Regions from separate parts of the Streptomyces sp. NPDC023573 genome, predicted to be linked through region 2. Evidence: predicted binding sites of a transcription regulator. Region 2 holds the regulator's gene; the other holds the start of a gene.
What was found. Region 2 encodes HrcA, which represses chaperone genes, less so after heat shock. Its sites were predicted from a motif close to TTNGCACTCNGNNNNNCNGAGTGCNAA; they were not measured.
Positions count from the first base shown of each region.

Region 1: groL (chaperonin GroEL) is a predicted target of HrcA. The motif match lies at 1,260-1,286, and genes of this name have one in related genera.

Region 1 covers NZ_JBVHKB010000002.1:723,542-726,950, reverse strand. The annotation lists gene thrC (threonine synthase) at 1-192, shown strand, start outside; gene ACZ32T_RS09925 (MoaD/ThiS family protein) at 220-495, shown strand; gene ACZ32T_RS09920 (cold-shock protein) at 934-1,140, shown strand; gene groL (chaperonin GroEL) at 1,449-3,071, shown strand; gene ACZ32T_RS09910 (NADase-type glycan-binding domain-containing protein) at 3,192-3,409, opposite strand, start outside.
Region 2 covers NZ_JBVHKB010000001.1:830,612-834,020, forward strand. The annotation lists gene dnaJ (molecular chaperone DnaJ) at 103-1,242, opposite strand; gene hrcA (heat-inducible transcriptional repressor HrcA) at 1,243-2,259, opposite strand; gene ACZ32T_RS03815 (MBL fold metallo-hydrolase) at 2,425-3,147, shown strand; gene ACZ32T_RS03820 (DUF3097 domain-containing protein) at 3,173-3,409, shown strand, end outside.

The sequences.
Region 1 (3,409 bases), on a different contig from region 2:
GGGGTGACGGTCGGTGTGACGAAGAAGCTGATCGACGCCGGCCTGCTCGACCCCTCCCTCACCACGGTCGTCCTGAACACCGGCGACGGACTGAAGACGCTCGACGCGGTCGCCCCGACGACCGGCCTGTCGGCGACGATCCGGCCCAGCCTGGACGCGTTCCGCGACGCCGGCCTCGCCGCCGCCAACTGACACCCGAGACCGAAGGAAGGCACCCACATGAGCGTCAAGGTCCGTATCCCCACCATCCTCCGCACCTACACGGGCGGTCAGGCCGAGGTCCCGGCGGAGGGTGCGACCCTCTCCGAGGTCATCGCGTCCCTGGAGCAGAACCACCCGGGCATCGGCGCCCGCGTCCTGGACGACCAGGGCAAACTGCGCCGCTTCGTCAACGTGTACGTCAACGACGACGACGTGCGCTTCGAGGGCGGCCTGGACGCGGTCACCCCGGACGGCGCGGGCGTGTCGATCATTCCGGCCGTCGCCGGAGGCTGATCGCCCCCGGGGTCACAGGACGCCCGACCGCATGACGTGAGCACAGTGGCCCTCTCCGCCGGAAAGCGGAGGGGGTCATTCTGCATGGTTGAGCACGGTACAGTTTGGGAAGTCCCCGCAGCTGCCCGTGCCGCCCGCATATGAGAATGCGCCCGGCCGCGACAAGAAGCAGCCAAAGTAAGTGAACTCCTTGCGGCATAAGTGGCCTTTGTCAGGCCCGACTTGTCCTGGAATCTTGTGAGTTCCCCCATTGCGGGCGGTCGCCTGTGCCCAGAATTCTCGTCCGATTGACCTGTTGCAGAGGGCAGTTGGGCAGATACATTCGGCCGCGGTCGACGCGTTCCGGCGCACGCCACCCTCTCCTGTCGGAGGGTGAGTTCTGACCCGGGCCCGCGAAGTGCGGCGCTCGTGCAAGGGCCAGTAATAGGGGAGTTAGGCATGGCTCAGGGCACCGTCAAGTGGTTCAACGCGGAGAAGGGGTACGGCTTCATCGCGGTCGACGGTGGTGCGGATGTTTTCGTCCACTACAGCGCGATCCAGATGGACGGGTACCGCACCCTCGAAGAGGGTCAGCGAGTTGAATTCGAGATCTCGCAGGGCCAGAAGGGGCCGCAGGCGGACATGGTCAAGCTCGCCGTCGGCTGAGCTCGGCGCGGTCGTCCGACGACACTACTCACGCACGTGAGGCCCGTACCCCGGCCAGGGGTACGGGCCTCACGTGCGTCCGCACACCCCTCCAGGTTGTCCACATCCCGAGGCGGACGCTTGCACTCGAAGGGGTCGAGTGCTAATCATTGGCGTTAGCACTCTCCAGGTGAGAGTGACAGAAACTTGGACCGGGCCGGTGAGGCCCGCAGGCCCAGTGGGGCAAGGAACCACTGAGCACGCTGGCCGTCCGTCGCGGGCGCCACTCGGTCCGGAGAATCCACCCCTGTCCGGGAGGACCACTTCACATGGCCAAGATCATCGCGTTCGACGAGGAGGCACGGCGCGGTCTCGAGCGCGGGATGAACCAGCTCGCCGACGCCGTCAAGGTCACCCTCGGCCCCAAGGGCCGTAACGTCGTCCTCGAGAAGAAGTGGGGCGCGCCCACGATCACCAACGATGGTGTTTCCATCGCCAAGGAGATCGAGCTCGAGGACCCGTACGAGAAGATCGGTGCGGAGCTGGTCAAGGAGGTCGCCAAGAAGACGGACGACGTCGCCGGCGACGGTACGACCACCGCCACCGTTCTCGCCCAGGCGCTCGTCCGCGAGGGCCTGCGCAACGTCGCCGCGGGAGCCAACCCGATGGCTCTGAAGCGTGGCATCGAGAAGGCCGTCGAGGCCGTCTCCGCCGCTCTGCTGGAGCAGGCGAAGGACGTGGAGACCAAGGAGCAGATCGCTTCGACGGCCTCCATCTCCGCCGCCGACACCGAGATCGGCGCCAAGATCGCCGAGGCGATGGACAAGGTCGGCAAGGAAGGCGTCATCACCGTCGAGGAGTCCCAGACCTTCGGTCTGGAGCTCGAGCTCACGGAGGGTATGCGCTTCGACAAGGGCTACATCTCGGCCTACTTCGCCACCGACATGGAGCGTATGGAGTCGTCCTTCGACGACCCGTACATCCTGATCGTCAACTCCAAGATCAGCAACGTGAAGGACCTCCTTCCGCTGCTCGAGAAGGTCATGCAGTCGGGCAAGCCGCTGCTGATCATCGCGGAGGACGTCGAGGGCGAGGCTCTGTCGACCCTGGTCGTCAACAAGATCCGTGGCACCTTCAAGTCCGTCGCCGTCAAGGCTCCGGGCTTCGGTGACCGCCGCAAGGCCATGCTCGGCGACATCGCCATCCTCACCGGTGGCACCGTCATCTCCGAGGAGGTCGGTCTCAAGCTCGAGAACGCCGGTCTCGACCTGCTCGGCACCGCTCGCAAGGTCGTCATCACCAAGGACGAGACGACCATCGTCGACGGTGGCGGCGAGAGCGACCAGGTCCAGGGTCGCGTCAAGCAGATCCGTGCCGAGATCGAGAACTCCGACTCGGACTACGACCGCGAGAAGCTCCAGGAGCGCCTCGCGAAGCTGGCCGGCGGCGTGGCCGTCATCAAGGCCGGCGCCGCCACCGAGGTGGAGCTCAAGGAGCGCAAGCACCGCATCGAGGACGCGGTGCGCAACGCCAAGGCCGCCGTCGAGGAGGGCATCGTCGCCGGTGGTGGCGTGGCTCTGCTCCAGGCCTCGGCCGTCTTCGAGAAGCTCGACCTGACCGGTGACGAGGCCACGGGCGCCAACGCCGTGAAGCTCGCGCTGGAGGCCCCGCTCAAGCAGATCGCCGTCAACGGTGGTCTCGAGGGTGGCGTCATCGTCGAGAAGGTGCGCAACCTGCCGATCGGTCACGGCCTCAACGCCGCGACCGGCGAGTACGTCGACATGATCGCCGAGGGCATCATCGACCCGGCGAAGGTCACGCGCTCCGCTCTGCAGAACGCCGCGTCCATCGCCGCGCTCTTCCTCACCACCGAGGCCGTCATCGCCGACAAGCCGGAGAAGGCCTCCGCGGCCGCTCCGGGCGGCATGCCGGGCGGTGACATGGACTTCTGATCCTCGGATCAGCAGCTCCAGGCAGTACCGCGGTATCCGTACGACGCCGGCCCCCGGGATTCGTTCCCGGGGGCCGGCGTCGTCGTTGTCGCCGCTGCGCGGCGCTCTGGTGGGGCCGGGTCAGGACCCGTCGGTGTTCGACGGGCCGAAGAACTCGATCTCGGCGATGGCCACCTGCTTGTCCGAGGACGCGGCGTGGGCCGACTCCACGGTGAAGCGCACCTTGACGGCATCGCCGACGCGGAAGGCCCGCCGCTGGCCGCCGGTGCCCTGGTCCAGGGTCAGCCGGCGGGTCGTCTGCTTTCCGTCCTTCGTCGTGATCGTCGCCTTGAGGCGCT
Region 2 (3,409 bases):
CCGCGGACCGTGCCGAATCAGCCCCTTTCGCACGGCGGAGGACCACCGCACGCACCGCACCGCCCGCCGGTACGGGACCGGCGGGCGGTGCGGTGACAGGGTTCAGCGGCCGTTGAAGGCGTCCTTCAGACGGGAGAAGAGCCCCTGCTGCCCGGGCTGGAACTGACCGGTGGGCCGCTCCTCGCCACGCAGCTTGGACAGCTCCCGCAGGAGGCGCTCCTGCTCGGGGTCCATCTTCGTCGGGGTCAGGACCTCGACGTGCACGATCAGGTCGCCGCGCCCGCCGCCACGCAGGTGCGTGATGCCGCGCCCGTGCAGCGGGACCGACTGGCCGGACTGGGTGCCCGGCCTGATGTCGATCTCCTCCAGCCCGTCGAGCGTCTCCAGCGGCACCTGGGTGCCGAGCGCCGCGGCCGTCATCGGGATGGTGACCGTGCAGTGCAGGTCGTCGCCGCGCCGCTGGAACACGGCGTGCGAGACCTCGTGGATCTCGACGTACAGGTCGCCGGCGGGGCCGCCGCCGGGGCCGACCTCGCCCTCGCCCGCGAGCTGGATCCGGGTGCCGTTGTCGACACCGGCGGGGATCTTCACGGTGAGGGTGCGCCGCGAGCGGATGCGGCCGTCACCGGCGCACTCGGGGCAGGGGGTCGGCACGACCGTGCCGAAGCCCTGGCACTGCGGGCAGGGCCGCGAGGTCATGACCTGGCCGAGGAAGGACCTCGTGACCTGGGAGACCTCGCCACGGCCGCGGCACATGTCACAGGTCTGCGCGGAGGTGCCGGGTGCGGCGCCCTCGCCACTGCAGGTCGTACAGACGACCGCCGTGTCGACCTGGATGTCCTTGGTCGTGCCGAAGGCCGCCTCGTTGAGGTCGATCTCCAGGCGGATCATGGCGTCCTGGCCGCGACGGGTCCGCGAACGGGGCCCGCGCTGTGCGGCGTTGCCGAAGAACGCGTCCATGATGTCGCTGAAGTTGCCGAAGCCGCCGGCTCCGAACCCTCCAGCGCCACCGCCGCCGCCCGACTGGGACAGCGGGTCGCCACCGAGGTCGTAGACCTGCTTCTTCTGCGGGTCCGACAGAACCTCGTAAGCGGCGTTGATCTCCTTGAACCGCTCCTGGGTCTTCGGATCCGGGTTGACATCCGGGTGCAGCTCGCGGGCGAGCCGACGGAATGCCTTCTTGATCTCGTCCTGAGATGCGTCGCGGCGCACGCCTAGTACGGCGTAGTAGTCCGTGGCCACTTACGAATCCGCCAGGATCTGTCCGACGTAACGTGCCACTGCGCGTACCGCTCCCATCGTTCCGGGGTAGTCCATGCGGGTCGGTCCGACCACGCCGAGTTTGGCGACTGCCTCGTCGCCCGAACCGTAGCCGACCGCGACGACGGACGTGGAGTTGAGGCCCTCGTGGGCGTTCTCGTGCCCGATCCGTACGGTCATGCCTGAGTCCGTTGCCTCACCGAGCAGCTTCAGCAGCACGACCTGCTCCTCCAATGCCTCCAGCACCGGCCGGATCATCACAGGGAAGTCGTGCCCGAAACGGGTGAGATTGGAGGTGCCGCCGATGATCAGCCGCTCCTCCGTTTCTTCGACCAGAGTCTCGAGGAGGACGGAGAGGACCGTCGATACGGTTCCCCGGTCCTCGGTCTCGAAGGACTCCGGCAGGTCCTGCACCAGCCGCGGGACGTCCGCGAAGCGTCGTCCGACGACCCGGCTGTTGAGCCGGGCCCGCAGATCCGCCAGCGAGGTGTCACCGAACGGCGCGGGACAGTCGATCATACGCTGTTCGACCCGGCCCGTGTCCGTGATCAGGACGAGCATCAGGCGGGCCGGAGCCAGCGACAGCAGCTCCACGTGCCGGACCGTCGACCGGGTCAGCGAGGGGTACTGCACGACGGCGACCTGCCTGGTCAGCTGCGCGAGCAGCCGGACCGTGCGGCCCACGACGTCGTCGAGGTCGACCGCGCCGTCGAGGAAATTCTGAATGGCCCTGCGCTCCGGCGACGACAGGGGCTTGACGCCCGCGAGCTTGTCGACAAAGAGACGGTAGCCCTTGTCCGTCGGAATGCGCCCCGCACTCGTGTGAGGCTGGGCGATGAAGCCCTCGTCCTCCAGCACCGCCATGTCGTTGCGGACAGTCGCCGGGGAGACCCCGAGGCTGTGCCGCTCCGTGAGCGCCTTGGAGCCGACGGGCTCCTCGGTGCCGACATAGTCCTGAACGATGGCGCGCAGCACTTCGAGTCTGCGTTCGCTGAGCACCGCGCACACCTCCAGCTGTGGTTCTTCGGCGTCTGCCTGGCACTCTGTGCGTTCGAGTGCCAGCAATCCCCCCGGTCAGTGTACGGGGGCGGGGTGGGCCCGGGGCAAGGGCGACCGGCCACGCCGTCGTGGGACCGCGCAGGTCGTTGCCGATAGCGTCGTCGTATGGACGTCTCTTGGGAAGAGTTCGGCTGGGAGCGGTTGGGCAACGCTACGGGGCGGCGGCGCCTCCCCGTCTGGGACGCGACCGCCGCGCTGGTGGCGGGGCCGGACGGTGCGCTGCTCTACGACACCGGCGCGACGCTCCGCGAGGGGGCCGGACTGCGCACCCAGGCCGAGGGCCTGCTGGGCCGCAGGGTGACGCATATCGCACTGAGCCATCCGCACTTCGACCATGTGCTGGGCACCGCCGCCTTCTCCGGGGCGGAGGTCTACGGGGCGGTCGGCACGGCGGAGCTGCTGGGGCGGGGTGCCGAGGAGCTGCGCGCCGACGCGCTGCGGCACGGGATGAGCGAGGCGGACGCCACGGCGGCCACGGACGCCCTGGTGGCCCCGCGGCACCAGGTGAGCGGCGAGTGGACGCTCGATCTCGGCGGCGGCTTCCAGGTGCTGCTGGCCAATGTGGGGCCCGGTCACAGCGGCCACGACCTCGTGGTGCTGGTACCGGGCTCGCCCGTCGTGGTGCTTTGCGGCGATCTGGTCGAGGAGTCCGGCGAACCGCAGGCGGGCCGGGACGCGGTCCCCTCCCACTGGCCGGCCGCGCTGGACCGGCTGCTGGAGCTGGGTGGCGAGGACGCGCTGTACGTGCCGGGGCACGGGGCGGTGGTGGACGCGGCGTTCGTCCGGGCGCAGCGTGAGCACCTGGCGGTCCGGTTCGGCGTGTCGTGAACGCTGCCCCGATTATCGTGCTGCCATGCGCAGCTACCAGCCGGATCTGACCCCGCCGTGGAAGAAGTCCGCCCCCGCCCCCGAGGTCCCCGCCGAGCCCGGTCTGGTGGTCGAGGAGGCCGTCACCGGCTTCTGCGGGGCGGTGATCCGGTGTGAGAAGACGGCCCAGGGGCCGACGGTCACCCTGGAGGACCGCTTCGGCAAGCACCGGGTCTTCCCGATGGAGCCGCGCGGCTTCCTGCTGGAGGGCCGGGGTGTCACC